3 regions of the Achromobacter sp. GQ309 genome follow, and region 3 is predicted to be linked to each of the others. Evidence: predicted binding sites of a transcription regulator. Region 3 holds the regulator's gene; each other region holds the start of a gene.
The links. The regulator LexA, encoded in region 3, represses DNA repair genes until DNA is damaged. The targets are predictions, from matches to a motif close to ACTGTATNNNNATACAGT.

Region 1 (3,276 bases), on a different contig from region 3:
CCACGAAACGGCGCTGCGCCTGCACGTTGGCGGACAGGCGGTCCAGCAGGTCGTTCATGGCCGCGACCAGCGGGGCAATCTCGGAAGGCGCGGCGCGTTCGTCGATGGGCGAGAGGTCGTCGGGCCGGCGTGCGCGCAGCCGCTGCTGCAGCGCGTTCAACGGCGCCACGCCGCGCGACAGGCCGAACCAGACGAGCAGCACGGCGATGGGCAGCACCACGAACTGCGGAATGATCACGCCCTTGATGATGTCGTTGGCGAGCTGCGTGCGCTTTTCCACGGTCTCGGCCACGATGAACAGCGCGGGCTGCGTGCCGGGCAGGTGCAGGTCCACCCAGGTGAAGGCCAGGCGGATGCCAAAGCCGCGCAGCGTGTCGTCTTCGTACTGGACTTCGCCGGGGCGGGGCTGGCCCACGGTGGTCGGCAACGGCAGCGCGCGGTCGCCGCCCAGGTATTCGCCGCGGCTGCCCAGCGCCAGCCAGAACACGCTGTCGGTCTCGTCGGCGCGCAGCACGTCGCGGGCGGCATCGGTCATCTTCAGCACCGCGCGGCCATCCTGCGCGTGAACCTGGCGCGTCAGCACGTGCAGGTTGTTGGCCAGCGCGCGATCGTAGGGAACGTTGGCGATGTTCTGCGCCACCACGTAGGTGATGGCGACACTCATGGGCCACAAAAGGAACAGCGGCGCCAGCATCCAGTCCAGGATCTCGCCCAGCAGCGACCGTTGCGGCGGCGCGAAACTCGGGCCCTTGGACCCGGCTTGCATGATGTCCAGGGCTTCCTGGTTGAGCGGCTCTGGGGCGGGCTCAGCTTGCGAGGTACGCCGCACCCTGGTCCCGCTCAAGACAGTAGCCCAGGCCGCGCACGGTGACGATCTTCACGCCGCTGGGCTCGAGCTTTTTGCGCAGGCGATGCACGTAGACCTCGATGGCGTTGGTGCTGACTTCCTCGCCCCATTCGCACAGGTGGTCCACGAGCTGGGTCTTGCTGACCATGCGGCCGCTGCGCGTCAGCAGGATCTCGAGCAGGCTGACCTCACGCGCCGACAGATCCAGCGTCTGGTCGTCGACGATGGCGACGCGGCCGGTCTGATCAAAGAGCAGCTTGCCATGCTTGAGCATGGTGCCGCCGCCTCCCGCGCCGCGTCGCGTCAACGCCCGCACGCGGGCCTCGAGCTCGGACAGCGCGAATGGCTTGGCCATATAGTCGTCGGCGCCCAGGTCCAGGCCCTTGACGCGCTGCTCGATGCTGTCGGCGGCGGTCAGGATGAGGACGGGCAGGGCGGAATTGCGGGCGCGCAGGCGGCGCAGCACTTCAAGTCCGGCCAGTTGCGGCAGGCCGAGGTCCAGGATGAGCAGGTCGAAAGCCTGGGCGGCCAGCGCGGAATCGGCGGAAAGACCATCGCGCACGGCATCCACGGCATAGCCGTTGTGGCGCAACGAGCGGGACAGGCCGTCGGCCAGGATGCTGTCGTCTTCGGCGATCAGGATACGCATGGGCTGCTGCTAGGAAGAAACACCGCGGCCCGGGGGCGGAAAAAGGGCAAAATACCGGGATCGCTCCGGATTCTGTCACACGCCGCCGGGCTTGCCACTCAGGGTATACGTGCAAAGAACTGGCACACTGGTTATTTGTCCAGTACAATCCGATGCCATAATCTGAACCTCATTGCCAGACCCGCAGTTTTCCGACTTCCAGATACGTTACAGACAGGACTCCTCATGGACGACAAAACCACCAAGGCCGCCGCTTCGGAAAAAGCCAAGGCGCTTGCCGCCGCACTTTCGCAGATCGAAAAGCAGTTCGGCAAGGGCTCGATCATGCGCTACGGCGACAACGAGGTCTCGCACGACATCCAGGTGGTTTCCACGGGCTCGCTCGGTCTGGACATCGCGCTGGGCGTCGGCGGCTTGCCGCGCGGCCGCGTCGTTGAAATCTACGGTCCGGAATCGTCGGGCAAGACCACGCTCACGCTGCAGGTCGTCGCCGAAATGCAAAAGCTGGGCGGCACCTGCGCCTTCGTCGACGCCGAACACGCCCTGGATGTCCAGTACGCCTCCAAGCTGGGCGTCAATCTGTCCGACCTGCTGATCTCGCAGCCGGACACGGGCGAACAGGCACTGGAAATCACCGACGCGCTGGTGCGCTCGGGCTCGGTCGACCTGATCGTCGTCGACTCGGTGGCCGCGCTGGTTCCCAAGGCTGAAATCGAAGGCGAAATGGGCGATTCGCTGCCCGGCCTGCAGGCCCGCCTGATGAGCCAGGCCCTGCGCAAGCTGACCGCCACCATCAAGAAGACCAACTGCATGGTCATCTTCATCAACCAGATCCGCATGAAGATCGGCGTCATGTTCGGCAACCCCGAAACCACCACCGGCGGCAATGCGCTCAAGTTCTACGCATCCGTGCGTCTGGACATCCGCCGCATCGGCTCCATCAAGAAGGGCGACGAGGTCGTCGGCAACGAAACCCGCGTCAAGGTTGTCAAGAACAAGGTGGCGCCGCCGTTCAAGCAGGCTGAGTTCGACATCATGTACGGCGCGGGCATCTCGCGCGAAGGCGAAATCATCGACCTGGGCGTGGCCGCCAACGTCGTCGACAAGTCGGGCGCCTGGTACAGCTACAACGGCAACCGCATTGGCCAGGGCAAGGACAACGTCCGCGAATACCTGAAAGAACACAAGGACATGGCCATCGAGATCGAAAACCGCGTCCGCGAAAACCAGGGCATTGTCAGCCGCGCCGCTGAATTCGTGCCCACGGCGGAAGACACCGCCGAGTAATCTCGGGCATCCGACTGGGCTCGCCGCGGTTCGGGCTAGCCCCTTCGCCGGCCCGTCTGGGCTGGGAAACGCGGCAGGCGCCACTTGGGCCTGCCGTTTTTTTCTTGGGCCTGCCGTTTTTCCCTTGGGCCTGCCGTTTTGTTTAGCAAGCAGGAAAGCGCATGAGCTGGAAATCGACTCCCGCATCTGCCGAGCGCCAACGCGCCAGGTTGGACGACGAATTCGAAACGGTCGCCAAGCCGCAAGGCTTGCGGCGCACGTCCGATGCGCGGGTGGCCCGCGAGGCCGCGGCGCCTGACGATTCGGCCGATGGCGTCGAACCCGCCGGCCTGTGGCAGCGCAGTTCCGAGCAACGTAGTTCCGCTCAACGCGGCGCCGCGCGCGGCCGGCGCGCCGACCCTGCCGACAGCGCTGGCGAGGCAACCACGTCTGATGGCAAGCCGGCCCGCAAGGGGCCGTCGCTGAAGATGCGGGCAGTGGGGTATCTATCGCG
Region 2 (3,276 bases), on a different contig from region 3:
CGATCCGCCGCGAAAACTGGTTGGGCGGTTCGAGCCAGCGATAGAGTTCGGGCACCTGGCCGTAGGCGGCGTCCAGCGCCTGCAACAGATCGGGCGCGCTGCGCCGCTGCAGCCCCCCGCGCGGCAGGGCGCGCAGGTGCGCCAGCGTGTGGCAGCCGATGTCGTCCAGCCAGTTGCGGCGGTCTTGCGCCTGGGGCAGCAGCGACAGCGGCAGGGCATCGAGCCGCCGCGCCAGGGTGGGCAGCTTCAGGGTGCGCCGGGGCACGCGCCGGCCGGCGCGCCGCGCGAGCAGCCAGGCGCCCTTGGCCGTGGGCGCCATGCCCAGCGACACCCGCAGATCCAGCGCGCGCAGCGTGGCGGCCACCCGCCGGCTCAGCGCGCGCGGCCCGCGGAAGAACATCAGGCTGGCGCCCACGTTCAGCAGCACGGTGTCGCCGTCGACCAGGGCGATTTCCGGGGTGTACTGCAAGAGGGCCAGCGCCGCGCCGTGCAGGGCGTCGGCCTCGGCCAGCGCATTGCGGGGCAGCAGTTCCACGCCGGGGGCGATGGCCGCCGCGCCCGCGCGGCGCATGCCGGGCGTCACGCCGGCCTGGCGGGCGGCGGGGGTCAGGGCGGCGACCCGTTCCTGATCCAGAACGGCGAACGCCTCGTGGTCATGCGGCCAGTGCGGGCGTATGGCGTCCAGCGGCAGGCAGCGCAGGTAGGCGGCGATCCAGAGGCGCATGGCGGGGAGAAGAGGGGGTAAGCGCGCCGGGCTCCAGGCCTACGTACAGCGGGGTGTCGCAGACGGGCCCCCGGCGCTTCAGGATATGAACGGACAGGCCGCCGGGCGCGGGCGCCAGCGCCAGCCGCAAGGCGGCGGGCGTGGCGGTCTGCGCGGCGCGGGACGGGCGCACGGCGATGAACAGCAGGTCGCTGGCCTGGGCGGCCAGATGCAGGCGGCGCAGGGATTCGGGGCGCACGTGGGGCAGCCAGCAGATCAGCGCGCCGCAACTGGCGTTTTTCAGGATCTGTTCGCTGGCCCACAGCGCGTCGACCGGCTTTTCGGGCGCCACCCACAGCAGTTGCCGGGGATCCAGCCGCCAGCTCATCCAGCTGGCGATGTGCGGCACGTGCGGCGGCTGCACCAGGGCAATGGGACGACGGGTTTCCAGTTGGGCCAGCGCGGGACGCAGCAGGCGGATTTCTCCGATGCCGGGATGGGGGGTGAGCAGTTCAACGAGCGATCCGAGCGGCCAGCCGTTATCCGGCAGTTCGGCTGACAGCGCCGCGTGCCCGGTTGGCAGGGTGCGTGCGGCGCCTTTGGCCAACTGCGTGGCGCGCCACAACGCGGGATGGATCTGTTCGGGGGACTGCATGGCGAAAGCGCCCGGCGCTCAATACCTGTATGAATGTACAGTATTGTACCGGGCTTTGCGCCGGGCGGACGTATCGAAAAGTGCCCCCGAATGTGTCCCGAATGTGTCCCCGAAAAGTGCTAGAACCGCATGTCCTGGTACTTCACCCACCGCGAGCCGCGCAGCAGCCGGTGGCCGATCCACAGTCCCAGGAACAGCGGAATGGCCAGGTACGTCGACACCACGCCGATCCAGTCGATGCGTTCTTCAAGGAACGCCTGATAGTTCTGTCCCAGCGTGACCACCAGGCACAGCACGAAGGCCAGCAGCGGCCCGAACGGAAAGAGTCCCGCCTTGTAGGGCAGGTCGGCCGTGTCGTAACCGTGCTTCACGTAGCCCTGGCGGAAGCGGTAGTGGCTGACCGCGATGCTCAGCCACACGATGAATTCCGTCATGCCCGCAAAATTGAGCAGCCAGATGTACACCGCCTTCGGGCTGTACACCACGCTGAACAGGCACAGGCAAGCCAGCAGCGTCGTGGCCAGCAGCGCATACAGCGGCACGCCGCGCGGGGTCAGACGCTTGAAGATCGCCGGCGCCTGGCCCTCGGCCGCCATGTTGAACAGCATCCGCGTCGCCGCATACATGCCCGAATTGCCGGCCGACAGCACGGACGTCAGGATCACCGCGTTCATCACCGTGGCCGCGGACAGCAGGCCCGCGTGCTCGAACACCAGCGTGAAGGGGCTGACCGCGATGTCCTCGACCTCGTTGCGCAGCAGTTGCGGATCGGTGTAGGGCACCAAGAGGCCGATGATCAGGATGGCCAGCACATAGAACAGCAGGATGCGCCAGAAGACGCTGTTGATCGCGCGGGGCACGTTGCGCCGGGGGTTTTCGGACTCGCCGGCCGCCACGCCCACCAGTTCGGTGCCCTGAAAGGAGTAGGCCACCACCATCGCCACGCCCACCCACGTCGCCGCGTTGCCGACGAAGGGCGCGTCGCCCACCTTCCAGTTGTCCAGTCCCACCGGTCCGCCGCCGTGGATGATGCCGGCCAGCATCGCCACGCCCACCACGATGAAGCACAGCACCGCCACCACCTTGATGATGGCGAACCAGTATTCCGCCTCGCCGAAGCTGCGCGCCGAGAAAGCGTTCAACCCGAAGGTCAGCGCCAGGAACGCCACGCTCCATATCCAGCCTGGCGTGTCCGGCAGCCAGTACGCCATAACGAGCTGCGCCGCCACGACGTCCACCGCCACGACCGTGGCCCAGCTGACCCAGAAGTTCCAGCCCAGCGCAAAGCCGAAACCCGGATCCACGTAGCGCGACGCATACGTGCAGAACGAACCCGACACCGGCATGAAGGTGGCCAGCTCGCCCAGGCTGGTCATGATGAAGTACACCATCAGGCCGATCACCAGGTAGACCATCAGCGCGCCGCCGGGGCCCGCCTGCGCGATGGCCGCGCCGGAAGCGACGAACAGGCCGGTGCCGATGGCCCCGCCCAGCGCTATCATCGTGAGGTGGCGTGCCTTCAGCACGCGGTGCAGCTGATTGTTGCCGGCGGTGTCGCCGGTAGTGTTGCTGACAGGCGCGGCGGCGCCCGACTCGATGTTCGGTGTGTGCATGACAAGGCGTGTGGTGGCCACCGCCGGGCATCGCCGGCGCTGGACATTGCCAACGGCGGGCGCCCGTCGTTGCGGGCAAGCGCGGGGCGGCGTGCAAAAAAGCCCGGCGTCGTAGGTGCGATGCCAGGCGCGGCGCATTTTACAATGCGGCAATCGGGGCGCAGTCCCACCGTCCCAGGCCAGCACGGAGCAGTTTCATGGCGTCTTCCAGTTCTATCGAATTTCTTCCCGACCCGGGCGTCGACGTGCGCCAGCTCTTCATCCTGCTGCACGGCGTGGGCGGATCGCCCGCCAGCCTGGAGCCC
Region 3 (3,276 bases):
GGCGTGCGCGACGAAGCCGAGATCCGCGGTCACCGTCGTACGTACATCGGCTCGATGCCCGGCAAGATCGTGCAGAACATGTCGAAGGTTGGCGTGCGCAATCCGCTGTTCCTGCTTGATGAAATCGACAAGCTGGGCATGGATTTCCGCGGCGATCCCTCGTCGGCCTTGCTCGAAGTGCTGGACCCGGAACAGAACCACACATTCCAGGACCACTACATCGAGGTCGACTTCGATCTCTCCGACGTCATGTTCGTGGCGACCAGCAACACGCTGAACATTCCGCCGGCCCTGCTGGATCGTATGGAAGTGATCCGCCTGTCGGGTTACACCGAGGAAGAAAAGATCCACATCGCCCGCGACCATCTGCTGCCCAAGCTGATGAAGAACAACGGCGTGAAGGATACCGAGCTGACTGTCGACGACAGCGCGCTGCGCGATATCGTGCGTTACTACACCCGCGAAGCCGGTGTCCGTGCGCTCGAGCGCGAAGTGGGCAAGATCTGCCGCAAGGTCATCAAGCAATTGCTGACCCAAAGCGATCGCGCCAAGGCTGAGGGCAAGACGCTCGAGGTCAAGGCGGTCAACGTCACGGCCGACAACCTCAGCGATTACCTCGGTGTGCGCCGCTACGCGTTTGGCATGGCCGAAAAGGAAAACCAGATCGGTCAGGTGACCGGCCTGGCGTGGACGGAAGTCGGCGGCGACCTGCTGACGATCGAAGTCGCGGACATGCCCGGCAAGGGCGTCATCCAACGTACGGGTTCGCTCGGCGACGTGATGAAGGAATCGGTCGAAGCGGCGCGCACCGTTGTGCGTTCGCGGGCTCGCCGCCTGGGCTTTGCCGACAGCGTCTTCGAAAAGCACGACATGCACGTGCACGTGCCGGAAGGTGCGACGCCCAAGGACGGTCCGTCCGCGGGTATCGCGATCACCACGGCCATGGTGTCGGCCCTGTCGCGCATCCCGGTGCGCGCCGACGTCGCCATGACGGGCGAGATCACGCTGCGCGGCGAAGTGCTGCCGATCGGCGGCCTGAAGGAAAAGCTGCTCGCGGCTCACCGTGGCGGTATCAAGACGGTTCTGATTCCGGAAGAAAACGTCAAGGATTTGGCGGAGATCCCGGACAACGTCAAGAACCACCTCGAGATCGTGCCGGTGCGTTGGATCGACAAGGTGCTGGAACTGGCCTTGGAGCGTCTGCCGGAGCCGTTGGCCGAGGAAGAAGTCGTCAAGGAGCCCCTGGTTGCCAAGCCGGCTGAACCCGGCTCTACCGACCCGGTCATGAAGCACTGATGGCGTCTTGAACGCCAGGGCGCTCTCGAAAGAGGGCGCCCGAAGCCCAAGGGTGTCTAAAGTCTTACGGACCGCCCCAAAGCAAAAAACCCCGCTCAGTGAGCGGGGTTTTCTTTTGGATGTGGCATACCGGTAGCGAGGTATGGCGTAGGCGGCGTAAGCCGCCTGCAGGGCTTGGCTATGTGCAGGACAAGGTCCCCGGCTTAGTGCAGCGCTTGCGTGCGGATAAGACCCACCGCAATGCCTTCCAGCGCGAATTCCTGATCGGCCTTGACCACGATGGTTTCGGAGTCGGGATTTTCAGGCAGGAGCTCGATATGGCCGTTCTGGCGTTGAAGGCGCTTGACCGTGACATCGTCGCCGATACGAGCCACCACGATCTGGCCATTGCGGGCTTCAGATGCCTTTTTGACAGCCAGCAGATCGCCTTCAAGGATGCCTGCGTCGCGCATGCTCATGCCGCGGACTTTGAGCAGATAATCGGGCGCCTGGGCAAAGAGGCTGGGGTCCACGCCGACTTCGCGTTCGACATGCTCGGCCGCAAGAATCGGGCTACCCGCCGCAACACGGCCGACCAGCGGCAAGAGAAGCTGGGCGAGGGCAGGGATGGGGAGTGAGGCCTGGGCGGGCGCGGTGGCGGCGTCCTTCAGACGGATGCCCCGCGAGGCGCCGGCCGTGAGCTCGATGGCGCCCTTGCGTGCCAACGCCTTGAGGTGGTCTTCGGCGGCGTTTGGAGAGCGAAAACCCAGGGCCTGGGCGATCTCGGCACGCGTCGGCGGAAAGCCGGTGCGCGTGACCGTTTGCCTGATGAGGTCCAGGATTTGTTGTTGGCGATCCGTGAGTTTGCTGGCCATGGCGATGATCCGGTGCGAGCGGACTGTACATATATACAGCGCCATTCTGGGGGACGCAGCGCAAAAAAGCAAGCTAGTCTCGAAGGCAGCAAAAACGGGACCCGCAGGTCCCGTTTCTGGCTGAAGACGGCTCGGGCCGCCAAGTGATTTACAGCACAGCTGCGATGCCGGCTGCCACCTTGTCGATGTTGCCGCTGTTCAATGCGGCCACGCAGATGCGTCCGCTGGACACGGCGTAGACGCCATGTTCTTCACGCAGACGGTCCACCTGAGCGGCGGAGAGGCCCGAGTACGAGAACATGCCGCGCTGCTTCAGCACGAAGCTGAAGTCCTGCTTGCCGCCGTGCTCTTTGATCTTGTCGACCAGTTGCGCGCGCATCAGGCGGATGCGATCACGCATGCCGGCCAGTTCTTCTTCCCAGAGGGCGAACAGCTCGGGCGTGTTCAGCACCGTGGAGACGACCGTGCCGCCGTGCGTCGGCGGGTTGGAGTAGTTGGTGCGGATGACACGCTTGAGCTGGCTCAGCACGCGCGTGGCTTCGTCCTTGCTGCCGGCCACGACGGTCAGCGCGCCGACACGCTCGCCGTACAGCGAGAACGACTTCGAGAACGACGAGCTGATGAACATGGTCATGTCCAGGTCTGCGAACAGGCGCACGACCGAGGCGTCTTCCGTCAGGCCGTCGCCAAACCCTTGGTAGGCGATGTCCAGGAACGGGACCAGGTTGTTTTCCTTGACGACAGCGGCGATCTGCTTCCACTGGTCGGGGGTGGGATCCGCGCCCGTGGGGTTGTGGCAGCACGCATGCAGCACGACGACGGTCTTGGCGGGCGCGGCCTTCAGGTCGGCCAGCATGGCTTCGAAGTTCAGGCCGCGGGTGGTGGCGTCGTAGTAGGCATAGGTGCCGACTTCAAAACCGGCGCGTTCGAACAGGGCGCGGTGGTTTTCCCAGCTGGGGTCGCTGATCAGGACCTTGGAGCCCGGCAGCAATTGGCGCAGGAAATCGGCGCCGATCTTCAGGGCGCCAGTGCCGCCCAGTGCTTGCGTGGTCAGCACGCGACCAGCGGCAGCCAGCGCGGAATCCTTGCCCAGCAGCAGCGCCTGAGCACCGGCGTTGTAGCCGGC

Region 1: the regulator LexA is predicted to act here: its motif matches at 1,623-1,640, upstream of recA (recombinase RecA).
Region 2: the regulator LexA is predicted to act here: its motif matches at 1,383-1,400, upstream of imuA (translesion DNA synthesis-associated protein ImuA).

The regions. Positions count from the first base shown of each region.
Region 1 covers NZ_JCAXDP010000003.1:705,915-709,190, forward strand. The annotation lists gene AC6CIE_RS12635 (sensor histidine kinase) at 1-694, opposite strand, end outside; gene AC6CIE_RS12640 (response regulator transcription factor) at 807-1,496, opposite strand; gene recA (recombinase RecA) at 1,722-2,783, shown strand; gene recX (recombination regulator RecX) at 2,945-3,276, shown strand, end outside.
Region 2 covers NZ_JCAXDP010000002.1:486,100-489,375, reverse strand. The annotation lists gene AC6CIE_RS07550 (Y-family DNA polymerase) at 1-724, opposite strand, end outside; gene imuA (translesion DNA synthesis-associated protein ImuA) at 654-1,358, opposite strand; gene AC6CIE_RS07540 (amino acid permease) at 1,478-2,971, opposite strand; gene ypfH (esterase) at 3,169-3,276, shown strand, end outside.
Region 3 covers NZ_JCAXDP010000001.1:689,085-692,360, forward strand. The annotation lists gene lon (endopeptidase La) at 1-1,296, shown strand, start outside; gene lexA (transcriptional repressor LexA) at 1,500-2,150, opposite strand; gene AC6CIE_RS03245 (amino acid aminotransferase) at 2,299-3,276, opposite strand, start outside.